DNA from 2 places in the Paenibacillus sp. PDC88 genome. Region 2 is predicted to be linked to the other one. Evidence: a T-box and tRNA genes for the amino acid it is inferred to sense, from the RefSeq annotation. Region 2 holds a T-box; the other holds one or more tRNA genes.
What was found. The T-box of region 2 lies ahead of BLW49_RS22260 (valine--tRNA ligase). A T-box ahead of a tRNA ligase gene usually reads a tRNA of that ligase, here a tRNA-Val.
Positions count from the first base shown of each region.

Region 1: it encodes a tRNA-Val, which carries the amino acid that the T-box ahead of BLW49_RS22260 (valine--tRNA ligase) is inferred to sense. The anticodon was not compared.

Region 1 is NZ_FNNT01000004.1:413,856-422,800, forward strand. Features, by position in the region: gene BLW49_RS15280 (hypothetical protein) at 28-1,227, shown strand; tRNA gene BLW49_RS15285 (tRNA-Val) at 1,326-1,398, opposite strand; gene BLW49_RS15290 (hypothetical protein) at 1,535-1,756, shown strand; gene BLW49_RS15295 (GNAT family N-acetyltransferase) at 1,875-2,318, shown strand; gene BLW49_RS15300 (DUF3892 domain-containing protein) at 2,442-2,681, shown strand; gene BLW49_RS15305 (hypothetical protein) at 3,080-3,274, shown strand; gene BLW49_RS15310 (copper amine oxidase) at 3,461-4,018, shown strand; gene BLW49_RS15315 (DUF1292 domain-containing protein) at 4,145-4,447, shown strand; gene BLW49_RS15320 (aminotransferase class I/II-fold pyridoxal phosphate-dependent enzyme) at 4,527-6,002, opposite strand; gene BLW49_RS15325 (DUF1054 domain-containing protein) at 6,131-6,763, opposite strand; gene BLW49_RS15330 (hypothetical protein) at 7,088-7,687, shown strand; gene gndA (NADP-dependent phosphogluconate dehydrogenase) at 7,940-8,945, shown strand, end outside.
Region 2 is NZ_FNNT01000008.1:209,297-218,241, forward strand. Features, by position in the region: gene hemL (glutamate-1-semialdehyde 2,1-aminomutase) at 1-626, shown strand, start outside; gene BLW49_RS22250 (RluA family pseudouridine synthase) at 623-1,522, shown strand; gene BLW49_RS22255 (LysM peptidoglycan-binding domain-containing protein) at 1,673-3,127, shown strand; T-box leader at 3,276-3,560, shown strand; gene BLW49_RS22260 (valine--tRNA ligase) at 3,625-6,294, shown strand; gene BLW49_RS22265 (bifunctional folylpolyglutamate synthase/dihydrofolate synthase) at 6,372-7,748, shown strand; gene murC (UDP-N-acetylmuramate--L-alanine ligase) at 7,753-8,945, shown strand, end outside.

The DNA of each region.
Region 1 (8,945 bases), on a different contig from region 2:
AAATGAAAACTGAGAGGAAGAATAAACATGGGAATCAACTTTCATTCTGCAGCAGATGTGCTGCTTGAGCTCGATGTAGAACCGTTATGGCAGGGATTTCGAAAAGTCGCCTACGCGATATATAACTCGAGCGAAGTTTTCCTATTTCACCATCCCAAATTTCAATCAGATACGTTTCATCAATTGAAATGGGACCAGCCATTCGTCGGTAATACGTTAATTATGTATAAAGATCATCCTACAGCAATTGTGAACGTGGAAGGAATTGAGGATATGGCAGAGCTCAAGTCACTCCTTGTGCATGAGCTGTTTCATGGATTCCAGTATTTGTGCGAAGAGAAGAGGTTCCCAGATGAGCTATTGGGTTTAACCTACCCTCTTCTTGAAGAGAATGTGGAGCTTAGGAGTCGGGAAAGGCAATGTCTTCGTCTTGCGCTGGAGGCAAGTGATACACAGATAAGGGATGGTCATTTATCCGAGTTTTTTAAATTTCGCAGTAGGAGAAAAGAGCTGCTGGGTTCATATTTTACATATGAGACAAGGGTAGAGACCATAGAGGGGCCTGCTTATTATGTGGAACTGAAGGCATACGCCGAAGATTCAACACAATCATTGCGTTCTATATTGAATCTGTTTGGACAAGAATTGATAAATTCAAAAGCCGCCACACTTCAATTAAGAAAAAGCTGCTACTACTCGGGCTTGTGGATGTGCTTGCTGCTGGATGAGTTCACAGAACGATGGCAGGAGGATTTTTTACATTCGGAGAATTGTTTGTACGAATTTCTAAGATCTCATTCCCACCCGGAAGAGCAAAGTAAAATAAAGGATATTAAAGTAAGTGAAGAGACGGAGACAACAATAGAATATGTTAAAGATAACAGAACGGCTGCGTTCAAGCTGTTTGAAGAGAGTGCAGGATTTCACATATTTATTGAAGGAGATATAGCTGTGAAGAGCATCGATCCGCAAAATATAGATGCACTGCCTGGCAGGCTTCTTCATCAAAACTATGTTAAACTCGCCTTTGGTAACGACGAAATTTTGATACAGCAGCCTGTTGTTTCCTATTATGAGACGGATCTCTGGCAGGCATCAAAACTCCATGTGATTGTAGAAACAAGACCTGTAATCTGTGAAGATAAAGTTAGGCTGGATGGAATCGGTGAGATCAGGGGAGTACATAAATTTAAAGAAGAAGAATATATTTTCCAACTGCACGTGTAATGGGAAGAGGCAGCACGAGTCGAGAAGGATAGTCCGCACTACATCATATGAGTTGAGAAAAAGAAGAAAACCCTTGATAATCAAGGGTTTCTCAGTGATGATCTGTAGTGGGCTCGAACCACTGACCCCTACCCTGTCAAGATAGTGCTCTCCCAGCTGAGCTAACAGATCATGGAATAATAATAAAAAGTGAATAAATTTATATTATCAGGCTTATTATGTGATGTCAATCCCTGTCCTATGTTTAATTTTCCCTCAAATGAGCAACCTTAAAAGGATGAAAATCACAACAAGAGGATGGGGTTCTATGAACAGAAGTGTGACCCGTAGTCTGATCATACTTATGATCTGTGGAATAGTATTAACCAGCATAACAGGATGCACCTTAACTCCTTCACAGGAAACAATTAACCTGCAGCTGATTGAGCCAGCTGATTCAGATCTTCCTGTAATCGATGAGGTATATCGAAAATCCGTAGGCGATGAAGTTTACTCCAAGCCATCAAATGAAGAAACATTTTTACCGTAGCAAAGGTGCACATGCTTGCTTTAATTATCCATATCGAAGACAGACTGTACGATCACTGCTGATGTAGTGTATAATGGTTTGGATTTTTGCATTTATGGATAGTAAGAGGGGGAGACGTATGCCAGCCGAGATTATTAATGTTACAACACAAGAACAGCTTGAAGCTGGGCTGAACATTCGCAAAACGGTGTTCGTAGAGGAACAGAACGTTCCAATAGAAGAGGAAATAGACCAATATGATGTTCTGAGTCCGGATGCACACCATATTTTAATTCAGGATGGACAAGAGATGGTGGCTACCGGCCGCTTGATTTATTATAAAAAAGATACAGCAAAGCTGCAAAGAATTGCTGTCCTGAAGCCTTATCGGGTAAACGGATATGGTCGTGTACTGATTATGGCGCTTGAAGAAAGAGCAAAAGACCTGGGATTAGCCTACTCTATATTGGATGCACAATGTCAGGCAGAAGGCTTCTATAAGAAGCTTGGATATGAAGTGATCTCGGACGAGCCTTTCTATGATGCAGGTATACTGCACGTACGGATGCAGAAAAAGCTCTAAGCGAGAATATTATCTTTCATAAGAAGTCCACTTATTGGGCACAATCATAGATGTCGGAGATCAGGTTATCCTGAATCCGAGCAGGTTACAAACTATGGCTGCAAAAAAGGAGTGTATGTTCTTATGGAAAATAACACACGCGAGCAATTTGTTGCCGTTCAAAAAAACGGAGACGGAGATTTAACCGCATTTAAGACGTCAACGGGCCGAGTGCTTGATTACAATCAAGCGTTGAATGAGATCCAAACCGGATCCATTGCAGGAGTAAATGTATTCAAAGCGAAAGATGGCTCCCTTCGTATTCGCGGAGATGCCGATGGTGATCCGACGAATAATTTGGATCAACTGCCTATCTTTCAATAAAATATCTTGATCGGATGTCATATCTGAACTGTCAAAGGGAAGCCCAATTGCTGGGCTTCCCTTTTTACTTGCTTTTTAAAATTGACCATGTCCATTGGCAAAACATAGTTTAGTCTTTACACCTTCAGCGGAATTTTTTGGATCCCGAACGACTTTTGCGAAGCAACCGGAGAGAGGGAGTCAAAAAATGGAGCGCCTGAAGCAATCGGAGAGAGGGAGTCAAAAAATGGAGCGCCTGAAGCAACCGGAGAGAGGGAGTCAAAAAATGAAGCGTCAAAATGGAGCACCAACGCACTCTCTTATGCACCTTCTCCGCGAATCCCCATACAATGCATTACCAGGCACACGAAGCTGCAGATGAACATGCCTTAAACACCTACGAAAGAGGGGAAGCATCCATGGCAAAGGGGAAGGGGAATAAAGGCGGGTCAAGTAAGGAAAAGGTGCGGACAAGTATGAAGCTGGTGACGTCCGAGGTGTGTGAAGTCTGTAAAACACCGTGTGAACGCGGAATGGCATACGCAGAGCGCATGCGGGAACCGGGAGCAGTAGGGAAGGGCGTCCCTTGCATCTTGACCAAGCCTAAAGGTTAGACCCAAATGACGTGCACCGGGCCCTTTCAAGGAACGGTGCATGTTAAACCCAGCATAGAAGAAGCGGCAGGATACATATTTCGTAAATTTTTCTGAAAAATTTTCCAAACGTACCGCAACTTGTTCTCCGGGATGAAGTATAAATAGACATACTATATTCTCATTGCTGGAGGGGAACAAGAGCTTATGAAGTGGAAAAGAACGCTTGCCCTTGCAATTGTGTTCTCGCTCTTGGGCAGCGGATCCATGTTGTTTGCTGACTCGGTTACCGAACGAATTCGTGTCATTATTAATGGGCAAGAAGTAAGCGGCGGTGGTTACTTTATAAATGGAACGACATACGCTCCGGTCCGTGAGATTAGCGGGCTTGCTTCATGGGATTCAGGAAATGGCAAGGTTACCATTACCAAGCCGAATGTGCATATCACTTTGTTCAAAGGTGAGACAGTGTTTGGGAATGTCAATGTAGGTAAATTAAAGTTTAACGTGTTAAGTCAGGTCGATAGTCTGGATGGGAAAATTTCCGAGGTCAAAGTAGCGATCACCGACCCCTCCGGAAACGTGAAAAATATACAATCCGAGAAGCTGGGCAGCGGATCGAAGGATAATTTTTGGTTCAAAACAAATGATTTTACTTATGATTTTAAAAAAAGCGGGAATTATAAAGTAGGGTTCTATATGAAACCGTCAGGCAGCAATTCGTTCTTCCTTGTTTCGGAAAAAGTGATTACGGCCTTGGATTAGAGTTTCATTGATTTTGTCCCGTAATAGTGTTACGATACGTCCGTATGATTACAAGTGCGACCGTAGTATGATGTTACAAATGCCTATCGTATGATTACAATATAAATATAAAAGTGAGGTATTCTCATGAGCGATCACAATCATGTTCACGACGAACATTGCAACCATGACCACGATCATGAACACGAAATGGCTGTTCTTACCCTGACAGACGAGAATGGTGCAGAGGTCGAAATGATCCTGGCGCAAACTTTTGACGTAGACGGCAAAGAGTATGCGGTACTGCTCGAGCGCGATAATCCTGAAGCGGACGGATTGATCCTCCGCCTGGAAGAAGAGAATGAAGAAGTTGCGTTGTATCAAATCGAAGATGAAGAAGAGTGGAACCGTGTTGAAGCGGCTTTCAACGAAATGGTCGAGAACGAGTAATCGGCGCATCTTCTTCTCAACAGACGAATAAGACCAGACAAGTTGTCTGGTCTTTTCTTGTGCCCTATAACGACAAGTATTAAAAAATAGGCTCCGCCTCAACGATCACTTTGACATTCTGAATCGTTCGGTCCTCTGGTCCTTTAACAGGCAGACCAACCTCGACATGCTCAATGATGTAGTCGATATTATCCTGAGAAATGACTTCACCCGGCAGCAGAATCGGTATACCTGGAGGATACACATAAATAAATTCAGCAATAATGCGGCCCTCCGATTCCTTGAACGGAATCACCTCGGTATCACCATAGAAAGCCTCACGCGGTGTCAGCATCAGCTGAGGAATTTCTGGGATTTTAACGACAAGCTCATTGGCTTGATTCACATTGTAATACGTGTTCGACAGCTCTTGTAGTGCATTAAGCAGTGTATTGACAGTGTCATCATTATCGCCTGGTGTGATCAGGCAGAGAATGTTGTACATATCACTCATTTCCACTTCAATGTTGTAATGCTTGCGAAGCCAGTTCTCTGTATCATAGCCGGTGAGTCCAAGATGTCGAACATGAATCGTCACCTTGGTCGGATCGTAGCTATAGGTGGCTTCTCCGCCTAGTATTTCTTCGCCGAAGCAGTACAGCCCTTCAATATCATTAATCGCCCGGCGGGCATACTCCGCAAGATCAATGGCCTTCTGAGCCATGCTGTGTCCATAGAGTGCAAGATTACGTCTTGCTGTATCCAGTGAAGACAACAATATATAAGATGTAGAAGTTGTAGTCAGCATACTGATAATCGTCTGTACCCGCTCTGGATTAACGAATCCGTTCTTGGTATTCAGGTTCAGGACCGAGCTTTGCGTCATCGAGCCGCCTAATTTGTGCACACTTGTAGAGGCTAGATCTGCACCAGCTTCCATAGCAGACATAGGAAGATCCTCATGGAAATGAATCAGTACACCATGCGCCTCATCCACAAGAACGGGCACTTGGTAACTGTGAGCCAGCTCCACAATCTCCTTCAGATTCGCACAAACGCCGAAATATGTTGGATTAATGACAAGCACACCCTTTGCATCAGGATGGCGTTCCAGTGCCCGGCGTACCGAACCAACTGTAATTCCGTGATCAATACCGAGATTTTCGTCACTGACCGGAGAAATAAAGATCGGTTTGGCTCCGGAAAAAATGATGGCAGACATGACTGATTTATGCACATTCCGCGGCACGATAATCTTCTCACCAGGTCCGCATACGGACAAGATCATGGTCATAATCGCACTGCTTGTCCCTTGTACACTAAAGTAGGTGTAATCTGACCCGAATGCATCGGCAGCCAGCATTTGTGCTTCTTTAATTACTCCAGTCGGTTGATGCAAATCGTCAAGTGGCGCGATATTGATCAAATCTATGGAAAGGGCGTTATCCCCTATGAATTCGCGAAACTCTGAGTCCGTTCCAAGTCCTTTTTTGTGACCAGGGATGTGAAACTGTACCGGATTGTTAGCCGCGTGGTTCTTAAGTGCTGTAAAGAGCGGCGTACGACGGTGATCCATGGATGCTGTCACAACCTTTCATTATTAAGAATAATCAAACCTAGATGAGTATAGCAAAATGAAAAGGGAATGAAAATGGATTTTTTATGATCCGGCCTTTTATTTATAAATATTGGGATATACTCTGATTAAAATGACATTTTATACAAGGGCAGCAGGGCTGCGAAAGTCTCTTCTATAGTCTTGCCGAACTTCTGACCATCCAGAAGGAGCGGATCATCCTTGTCGATACGAAGTCCACATAAAACCTCGGATTTCTTCACATTTTTGAGTCGTTCCGCCATACGCTGAAAATCTTCCTTCGTCATGTCTGCATGATTTGTTCCTTCCGGAATCATATGGTCGGTGGACCAATAATAATGTCCGGGTATATTCTGTGCTACTTCTTCAAACTGACGGGATAATGCTTCAGCGAACACTTCCTTATTGCTGCTCTCATAGATGATGGCGAAGATCACGAACGCATGTGTACCGAACATTCCAACTTGAAAATGGGGATATGCCTTGTACCCTCTTTTATTGTTGGCTACTGCAACCCAGGTATCGTTCGGCGGATTCACCTTCCGGCGGGCATGCTTCGCAACGTGGACAAACATGTCTTCGCCGCACAGCTCGCTGAGGAATGGCGCTGAGGCCGCCCCAATGGCCTCAAGCTTCGGCCGAACCCGTTCAATCAATAGCTCCATGCGGGGCTCCAGTCCGGGTACCTCGAATACTTCAAAATCCGCTTCATTTAATGAGGGGTATGTGAGTTGTGACATTATAAGTAATCCTCCTTATAGGTTAGCATGAACCTAAACACTATCCAATATAATAGTATACACAATATTACGCGACTCATTATAACACAGGAGTACCCGCTTCCCCTCTCTTCAAGTTTGTACATTTGCTGGATAGTTGATGAAGATTATCGGGTAAAAAAATGGTCAAACGACTAAGTACGCTTCCCTTGAAGTCAGTATAAAATAGGGTAAGCCGACTTATGGTGGAGCGAAGAATGGCAAGGATACCAAGGCGGCAAGTCTCATTTTTTAATAAGTAAGATCCGGCTCACATGATCGTAAAAAAATGGAGGAGGAAGTGCCATGAACAAGAGCTATGAAGTGGAATACTGCAATTTAGAGCTCCGGTTTAGCCGCCTTCGTATCCAACAGCTCATTAAGGATCTCATTCAGGAAGGGTATTCGCTATATTGGAGCGAAGATGAGGATTACTTTATTTTGTCCGTACGTACAGGCCGCAAATTAGTAAAGCTGAAATTTCAGCAAATGAGAACTGGTGATTATAAGTTGATTGGTGACTATATCATCAAGGATGCAAAGCTTGCAGAATATATCGAGAAATTGATTGGAGACACGAGAGGGCATGCTGTCGTTCGCAGATTCAAGGATCATATTATCGTAATAGAAAATATTTTGTTCGGTGAGGTCATCAGGCTCGTCGAAGTGTCGGGCTTCAAGCAGAAGGTGATCTATCAGAAGGGGCCGGCACCAACGCTCGAGGAAATGGAAGAGATGTTCACCTCCACGGAAGGGGAATTAAGACTTACACTGCTTCGGATGGAGATCGACGATGAGCTGGAACGGCTGTATGAGGCCATCGGTGCAAATGATACAACAAGGGCAGACAAATGCCGTGCCAAGCTTCTTCAAATGCAGGATCGAATGCTGATGCTTGAATGGTGAGGCTGCCACAAATATATAAAGTAAGAGCAGAGAGTTTGAGCATTTAATGAACACCTCGTGAATAGAGGTGTTTTACCCTTGTTTTGGAGGACCCGGTATTTTACTTCCAAAACCAAACACGATAGAATAGGGGTATTGTTGAAGCGCACTTCATTATACTACATAGAGAAAAGGACTGCAGACGTTATGCTTCCTCATGAAGGCGATCGACAGTGGAAGTCAAAAAAATACGAAGCAAAGGATGGAGATAGAGTGGCAAAACAACAAATTGGTGTTATCGGCCTCGCCGTTATGGGTAAGAATCTGGCCTTGAATATTGAGAGTAAAGGCTTCTCGGTTTCTGTATTCAATCGTTCCCCGGAGAAAACGCAAGATCTTCTAAAAGAAGCTGACGGCAAAAACTTGGTAGGAACGTTCTCTATAGAAGAATTCGTACAATCTTTGGAATCTCCTCGCAAAATATTGATTATGGTACAAGCTGGTCCTGCGACAGACGCGACGATTGAGCAGCTGGTTCCACATCTGGATCAAGGCGATATTATTATTGATGGAGGAAATGCCTACTTCCCTGATACACAGCGCCGCAGCAAGGAGCTTGAAGAAAAAGGCTTCCGCTTCATCGGTGCAGGGGTTTCCGGTGGTGAAGAGGGCGCTCTGAAAGGTCCATCCATTATGCCTGGTGGACAAGAAAGTGCTTATGAGCTTGTGAAGCCGATTCTGACTTCGATTGCAGCTCAAGTAAATGGCGAGCCTTGCACAACATACATCGGTCCTGACGGTGCAGGACATTATGTGAAGATGGTGCATAACGGTATTGAGTACGGCGATATGCAGTTAATTGGTGAAGCTTACCATCTGCTCAAGGATGTGCTTGGACTGAACGCTGAACAATTCCACGAAATATTCAGCGATTGGAACAAAGGGGAGCTCGACAGCTACCTGATCGAAATTACAGCGGATATCTTCTCGAAATATGATGAAGAGACAGGCAAGCCTATGGTAGATGTGATTCTCGATGCTGCGGGTCAAAAAGGTACTGGTAAATGGACAAGCCAAAGCGCCCTGGATCTTGGCGTGCCTCTGTCCATGATTACAGAATCCGTATTCTCCCGTTTCCTGTCTGCGATGAAGGAAGAGCGTATTGCAGCAAGCAAAGTGCTGAGCGGTCCGAAGACAGAAGCATTCACAGGCGACAAAGCGGAGTTTATTGAGAATGTCCGCAAAGCCCTGTTTGCAAGTAAAATCGTATCCTATGCTC
Region 2 (8,945 bases):
CAGGATTCCTTGAAGGGCTGCGCCGGATTACCGTAGAATACGGCAGCCTGCTTATTTTTGACGAGGTCATGACCGGCTTCCGTGTAGGGCTTCACAGCGCTCAAGGGCGGTTCGGTGTCATCCCGGATTTGACTTGCCTTGGCAAGGTCATTGGCGGCGGCTTGCCTGTTGGCGCCTATGGAGGAAGAAGAGACCTGATGGAGCAGGTGGCTCCGGTCGGTCCAATCTATCAAGCGGGTACACTCAGCGGTAATCCGCTGGCGATGGCAGCAGGCTATACGACACTTAAGCTCCTTAACGAAGAAGTATACACTCGTCTTGAAGAACTGGGTGCAAGGCTAGCCGCTGGCTTTGAGAAGAATGCGAAGGAGCTGGGTGTTCCTGTAACCATCAACAGAGTCGGATCGATGGTATGTCCATTCTTTACCGATCAAGCAGTGACGAATTATGATGTTGCCAAGTCGAGCAATCTGGATCATTTCCGTGCTTACTTTGGCCATATGCTTCAGGAAGGAATCAGCGTAGCCCCTTCTCAATTCGAGGGGATGTTCATCTCCGGGGTGCATAGTATCCAGGATATCGATGATACGATTGAAGCGAACTATAATGCGCTGAAGGCTTTATGATGAAGTATAAGAAAAGAGGAGATTGGGCTGAGCTGATGCCAGGCAAAAAGGTGCTCTCCCAGGATGATCGGAGTATGGCAGCTGAGAAATGGCTGCTTGATGAGCTGGGTATGCCCGAGAAGCTCTTGAACGAGCTGAAAGCTAATAACGGTATTCAACTTGCAGGGGACCGGCTTCGGCTGGCCCTTTTTCCTTCTGCACCGTATGGAATTGTACCACGATATGTAGAGCTTGATGTACTCTATGAGGATGATTTTTGCCTTGTTGTAAACAAGCCGGTAGGGATGCCTATTCATCCAGACGGAAGTGAGCGTCAGGACGGAATCGTCACGCTTGATCATGCAGTGGCTGGATATTACCAGGCAAGTGGACTCGAGGTCGCAGTGAAGCATATCCATCGACTGGATGTGGACACATCAGGTCCAGTGCTGTATGCGAAGAACCGCTACGCAGAACTGAAGCTGAATGCCATGATGCAGCTTAAGCAGATCGAGCGCAAATATGTTGCAATCGTTCACGGGGTCGTAGCACAGAATAAAGAGAAGATCGACTTGCCGATTGGCAAGGACAGACATCATAAACAGAGAAGAAGAGTCTCCCCTACGGGGCAGCATGCAGTAACACATATGGAGACATCCGAAAGACTAAGAGAAGCAACCGTGATCCGGCTTCGTCTGGAGACAGGGAGAACACATCAAATTCGGGTGCACCTAAGTCATTTGGAACACCCCTTGTTTGGCGATACACTGTATGGCGGTATGAGAGAAGGAATTCGCAGACAGGCACTGCATGGAGAAGAGCTCAGCTTCAGGCATCCTTTTACGGGAGAGTTACTTACGGTTACAGCCCCTTGGCCTCAGGATATGATGGATTTATATGACTCGTTAAAATTGTAAATATAATATGAATCCTCGGATAATGGTATGAGTCTTTTGACCAGTGCATATACATGTTCACGAGAAGCATCTTGAGTTTACTTGTGTAACATGACGTAAAGCTATGAAAATCTCATGGTGAATATATGCTGTGAAAGGAGGACTAGCGCTATGTTAAACCCGCCGTATGGACTTCGGTTTGATATTTACGAGCGTGTTCATCTGCCTGAAGATGTGCCTGCCATTAGTGAGCTGGATGAGATCGAATTGTATCCTCGCATACAGGTTATCTCGGAGCAGGAGCATGCTGCGCTACGTGGACACTTGCTGTTGTCCGGTATTTATCAAGGAGAGAATAATCAGCAGGAGGAGCTGTCGCATCAGATTCCTGTTGAGATTACGATTCCGCTCAGCCGTGTCGCATCCATTGAAGATATTGCAGTGGAGATTGAGAATTTTGACGTGGATTTGCTGTCGACACGCAGTCTGAACATTACGGGCGTGCTCTCTTTGCGCGGTATTGAGGGAATTGGGCCGGCAGAAGAAACCTCTGACTGGAATCCGGAGGAGTTTACCGTTGTTCATTCTAATTCAGGTGAAGAAGAGACGACGACCAACCCGCTATATTCGGGGTACAATCCGTATAACCGTGATCCATTCCTAACGGATGCAGAACAAAAAGAAGCGTTGTTGTCGGAATCGGAATCTCCAGAGGAGCTTCATTATGATTCGGTAGCCCCGGCGTATTCACCTTCAAGGCCTTTTTTGCATACGCCATATGAGGCGTCAGTATCCGAGCCGGCAGAAGAGAGCAGTGCTGCATGGTCTCTTCCGTATGAAGCGGAGTCGGTCGGTGATTCCGTGAATCGGGAAGAAGCTCAGCCACAGGTTCCGTACAGCGCAAATACAATCGACAGCATAGAGGAACAGTACTACGAACAGGATGCAGAAGAGGCGGATCGGGGACAAGATGATCCATTGAATCAATTCGGTGCGCTCACGTCCGTTAATCAAGAGCCGGAAGCATACTCAGCCCCAGAGGTGTGGAGCTTCGAGCCTGCTGTAGTTTCGGGCTCAGAGCGTGACTCGGGAGCTCCTGCTGCAAGTGCAGATGCGGATTCAGCTTCCGCAGTGATTGAAGAGTCATCCAGCCTTGGTGATTCGGAGGTCGAACTTGAGACAGACTCTAGTCCGCGAGAGCCCGAAGCTCAGGAGGTCTTGCTCGAAGCGGATGTGCCGCAGCCGGATCCTTCCCAAGAGAAGCCTGAACTGAAGGTTGCCTTTGGAACCAAAAAATCGGTCGAAGCTTCGGCACAAGGCTCCTATGGAATTACTTCACTCTTACAAAAGAACAGGACGGCAGAAGAAGTCCTGCAGCTGGAAGAGGAGCTTCCGATTGAACAGCGTGATGAAGAACCGGCAGAGGAGATTCAATGGAAGAGTCTGTTTCTCGGAAGCGGTGCAGAGCAGACGCCATTCAAGAAGGTTAGACTCTGTATCGTGCAGCGTGAAGAAACGCTAGAAACCATTGCTGATCGGTATCAGCTCAGCACGCGTGAGCTGCAGCTATATAATCGTCTGTCCGAGCAATCGGTAGAGGAAGGTCAGGTACTCTACATTCCGTAGTAGAGCTGCATACAGGAGAGTTCCCGGTTTGAATCGGGGACTCTTCTTTTTTGTCATGTAAGGTCAAAAGCCCGGTTGACGAATGGCACAAAAGAAATGTATGATGACTGTAGGATTGGGAATACAATGAATAACAACAGTAATTAATCTAACGACTTGGATCGGGAATAGTAGGCAGTGAGCCCTTCAGAGAGTGGAATTGATATGGTGTGAAATTCCGCAGGATCGTGAGCTGTACCGAAGTCGCCCGTGAGTTGCCCTTTTGAACTTTCTTGGTATGATGAGGAAGCTAGAATGCGGCCGGTAGCAGCCGTTATCTGCCTAATGAAGTGTCATATCGAGATTAATGATTTCGCTTTTTACAAGTGAATTCGGACCTGCTCGGTTATGAAACAAAGGTGGTACCGCGAAAGAATGGCCTTTCGTCCTTTGAGGATGAAGGGTCTTTTTGTATTTTCAAGAATGTGTTAAACGAAGATTAATTGGAGGAATGTATGATGTCAGAACCGACAGCAAATCCGAACCAGACGGAAATGTCGACAACTTACGATCCGCGGGCAGCGGAACAGAAATGGTATCCATATTGGATGAATAATGAATTTTTCAAGGCAGGTCAGCGCAAGGATGCGAAGCCTTTTACGATCGTGATCCCTCCGCCTAACGTTACGGGTATTCTTCATATCGGGCATGCACTGGACTTTACGCTGCAGGATATCATTATTCGGGCCAAAAGAATGCAGGGCTACGATGCGCTCTGGCTTCCCGGCTCTGACCATGCAGGAATTGCGACACAAACAAAGGTCGAACAGAAGCTTAGAGAAGGCGGTGTATCCCGCTATGATCTGGGCCGTGAGAAATTCCTTGAGAAGGTATGGGACTGGAAGGAAGAATATGCGAACACGATTCGTTCCCAATGGGCGAAGATGGGGCTTTCGCTGGATTACTCCCGTGAGCGGTTTACGCTGGATGAAGGTCTGTCCAAGGCCGTTCGTGAAGTCTTTGTTAAGCTGTACGAGAAAGGGCTCATTTACCGCGGTAAACGCATTATTAACTGGGATCCTGCAGCACGCACGGCCTTGTCAGACATTGAGGTTGAATACAAAGAGATACAGGGACATTTGTACCATTTGAAATATGAGCTGAAAGACGGAAGCGGCTCGATCACGGTGGCCACAACACGTCCGGAAACGATGCTTGGAGATACCGCTGTTGCTGTACATCCTGAAGATGAGCGTTATAAGGACATGATTGGCAAGACCCTCGTGCTTCCGATTATTGGTCGTGAAATACCGGTGATCGCGGATGAGTACGTGGACAAAACGTTTGGCAGTGGAGCTGTGAAAATTACTCCAGCCCATGATCCGAACGATTTTGAGGTGGGCCTGCGTCATGATCTGCCGCAAATTACGGTTATGGATGAGTCCGGTAAAATGAATGAAGAAGCCGGCAAATATAAAGGACTGGACCGCAGTGACTGCCGCAAGCAGATCGTTCTTGATCTCAAAGAATCCGGTGTCCTGATTAATATTGAAGACCACACACATCAAGTGGGCCATAGTGAACGTTCCGGTGCGGTTGTAGAGCCTTACTTGTCCACGCAGTGGTTTGTAGCTATGCAGCCGCTCGCAGAACGTGCCATTGAAGCACAGAAGAGCGGTAAAGGAGTTAATTTTGTTCCTGACCGCTTCGAAAGAACCTATTTGCAATGGATTGAGAATGTTCGCGATTGGTGTATTTCACGTCAGCTGTGGTGGGGTCACCGCATACCTGCGTGGTACTGTGATGCTTGTGGTGAAATTCATGTCAGCCGTGAGGATATGACGGCTTGTCCGAAGTGCGGATCGCAAGAGCTTCGTCAGGACGAAGACGTCTTGGATACTTGGTTCAGTTCAGCACTATGGCCGTTCTCCACACTTGGCTGGCCGGAAGAGACAGAGGACCTGAAGCGTTACTATCCAACCTCTGTACTTGTAACGGGATATGATATCATTTATTTCTGGGTAGCACGTATGATCTTTACGGCACTTGAGTTTACGGATGAAATTCCGTTCAAGGATGTCCTGATGCATGGGCTCGTGCGTGATTCGGAAGGACGTAAGATGTCCAAGTCGCTGGGCAACGGAGTAGATCCGCTTGAGGTTATTGAAAAATACGGAACAGACGCGATGCGCTACATGCTCTCCACAGGGATTACTCCGGGTCAGGATCTGCGCTTCCGTTGGGAACGTGTTGAGCAGGCCCGCAACTTTGCGAACAAGATTTGGAATGCCTCCCGCTTTGCGCTGATGAACCTGGAAGGCTTCAAGGCGGAAGACATAGATATTTCAGGTGAACTGACTACAGCGGACCGCTGGATTCTGCATCGTCTGAACGAAACAGCGAAGGACGTAACTCGTCTGATGGATGCCTACGAATTCGGAGAAACGGGCCGTACATTGTATAATTTCATATGGGACGATCTCTGTGACTGGTATATTGAGTTCTCCAAGCTCTCATTATACGGGGAGGATGCGGATGCAAAACGCAAAACACAATCCGTTCTTGCCTATGTCCTTGACCAAACCATGCGCCTGATCCATCCGTTTATGCCGTTTATCTCCGAGGAGATCTGGCAGCACCTTCCACATGAGGGTGAGACCATTACTTTGGCAGCTTGGCCAGAATTCAATGAGGCCTTTGTTAATGACAAGGCTGTCGCTGAGATGAATACGCTTATGGATCTGATTCGCGCAGTACGTAATATCCGTGCTGAAGTGAATGTACCGATGAGCAAAAAAGTTGAACTGCACATAAATGCAAGTGGTCAGGACAGCCTGAATATTATTGAAAATAACTTGATTTATGTTCGTCGTTTCTGTAATACTTCAGAACTATCTACTGGAACAGAACTTTCTACACCAGAAAAGGCGATGACTGCTGTGATCTCCGGTGCCGAGCTGTATTTCCCTCTTGCAGGTTTGATTGACATTGATCAAGAGATCGCGCGTCTCACGAAAGAGAAGGAAACACTGGATAAGGAAGTATTGCGGATTGAGAAGAAACTGGGCAACGAGGGCTTTGTATCCAAAGCGCCTGAGAAGGTAATCGAAGAAGAGCGTGCGAAGCTTGCGGATTATTCTGATAAGCGGACAAAAGTCATTGCACGAATTGACGAACTTCAAAATTAATATAAGACGGCAGGTGTTCCTTACTACTGTGAGGGATGCCTGTCTCTTACTTACTTTATACTTAGAAGGTGAAGCATATGGATCGAACCACTGGTAATAGCACGGCTGCTCCGCTGAATACGTATCATGACGCGGTAGCTTGGATCAACAATCTAATTCCGTTTGGAATCAGACCGGGACTCTCCCGTATTGAATTGCTCTTGTCTAAGCTGGGTAATCCGCATCAGCATCTGAAGTTTATCCATGTCGCAGGAACGAACGGAAAAGGTTCTACCTGTGCCTTTTTGACGTCAGCCTTAAGACAGTCCGGTTATGATGTAGGTACATTCACTTCACCGTACATTACCAAGTTTACGAATCGGTTTCAGTACAACGGGGAGGACATCCCTGAAGAAACTTTACTGATGCTTGCAAGACGCCTTCATCCGTTAGTAGAGGAAGTCGCGGAGACAGAGCTAGGGTCTCCCACCATGTTTGAGGTTGCGACGGCGCTTGCAATTCTGTATTATGCTGAGGTGTGCTATCCTGATGTAGTGGTATGGGAGACAGGACTCGGGGGAAGGCTTGATGTAACAAATGTCGTAACTCCCATTATTTCCGTGATCACCAATATTGGGATGGACCATACCGATATTCTTGGAGATACGATCAGCCAAATCGCAACTGAAAAGGCAGGAATTATTAAACCCGGCGTTCCTGTCGTCAGTCTAGTAGAGCAGCCGGAAGCGATTCAAGTCATTCGTGAGGTCGCAGAGAAACAGAAATCCACCTTATATCTTGCTGGTGACCAGTTTACCTATGAACAGGTTCAGGTTAATAAGGATGGACAGAAATTGCATTTTAATGGACCGTTTCGTGAACTTGATGTGGAGCTTACATTGCAGGGCAAGCATCAATGTGCCAATGCCGCTGGGGCTTTAATGACACTTGAAGTGCTGCGCCAATACATGGCGTTCTATATGGAAGAGGAAGATTTGCAAAAAGGTTTCCGACTTGCCTCTTGGGCAGGCCGTTTCGAGAAGGTGTCCGACGAACCGCTTCTCATTCTGGACGGAGCGCATAACCCTGAGGGGGCTGAGATGCTGGCACAGAGCATCAAGGATCTGTATCCAGAGCGGAAACTAATTTTAATGATGGGCATGCTGGAGAATAAGCATCACAAATTGTATTTTGAGCATATACTGCCACTAGTGGATACGCTTATCCTGACTGAGCCAGATTTCCGACGTAAAATGGACGCGGCCCAGTTAAAAAATATGGTAGAAGAGCTTCGTCCATCCTATGCCAAACCAAACCTTGACATCATCGTAGAACCTTCATGGAAACAAGCATTGAGCTTACTTAAGTTACGGACGGAAGCGGAAGATCTGGGGGTTGTGTCCGGCACATTATATTTGATTGCCGATGTAAGGGCCGCCCTTCTGCATCAAACCGATTCTGAAAAAGGTTGGTGAAAATTTGTTAAACACTTCGGAACATGTACATTTTATCGGTATCGGCGGCTATGGGATGAGCGCCATTGCAAGAGTTATGCTGGAAATGGGATATACCGTCACGGGATCGGATGTCGTATCCCAGGAGCTCACGGAGAAGCTTGCCGCTAAGGGAGCAAAAATATATATCGGGCATACGCCGGAACAAGTCCATGGTGCGGACTTGGTTGTCTATTCAACAGCGGCTTCCAAGGACAATGTGGAACGCGTTGAAGCCGAGCAGCTGAACATCCCTATTCTTCATCGTGCTCAAATGCTTGCAAGGCTGCTGAATGAACGTAAGGGAGTAGCGGTTGCCGGAGCGCACGGTAAGACAACCACTTCTTCGATGATTGCACTCGTCATGGAGGAGTGCGGTGTAGATCCCACCTATATTATCGGCGGAGAAATTATGAACCTGGGTACAAATGCCAAGGCGGGCAAGGGTGAGCATGTTGTAGCAGAGGCGGATGAGAGCGACGGCTCCTTCCTGCAGTATCATCCTTGGCTAGGTATTGTAACGAATCTTGAAGCCGATCATATGGAGAACTACAACAATGATTTTAATGAGCTGAAGAATGCTTATATCAAATTCTTGAATCAGGTTAAGCCGGAAGGCTGTGCGATTGTCTGTGCGGATGATGAGAACATTCAGAGCATCATGCCGCAGCTCAAATCCAACATTATCACTTATGCAATCGATGCAGAAGCTGATTATACGGCAACAGATATTGAGCTCGGAGATCGCCATATTTCATTTACGATGAATCATCGAGGTGCGCCTCTTGGAACCGTTGAGTTGTCCGTACCCGGCAGACATAATGTGAGCAATGCCATGGCGACTGTGATTTCTTGTCTCGAGGCAGGCATTCCGTTTGAGTCAATTGTGAAGGCAATTGTGAAGTTCAGCGGAGCGAAGCGGAGATTTCAAGTGCTCGGAGAAGCTCGAGATATACTCATTATTGATGATTACGCGCATCACCCAACGGAGATTGAGGCGACGATCAGTGCTGCCAAAGCGACAGGCAAGCGGATCATAGCGGTCTTTCAGCCGCAGCGCTACACACGTACCTTCTTCCTGCTGGATGCGTTCAGCCGTGCATTTGGAGAAGCAGATGAGGTCATTATTACTGATATCTTCTCACCTGCAGGAGAGAAACAGATTGAGGGTGTACATTC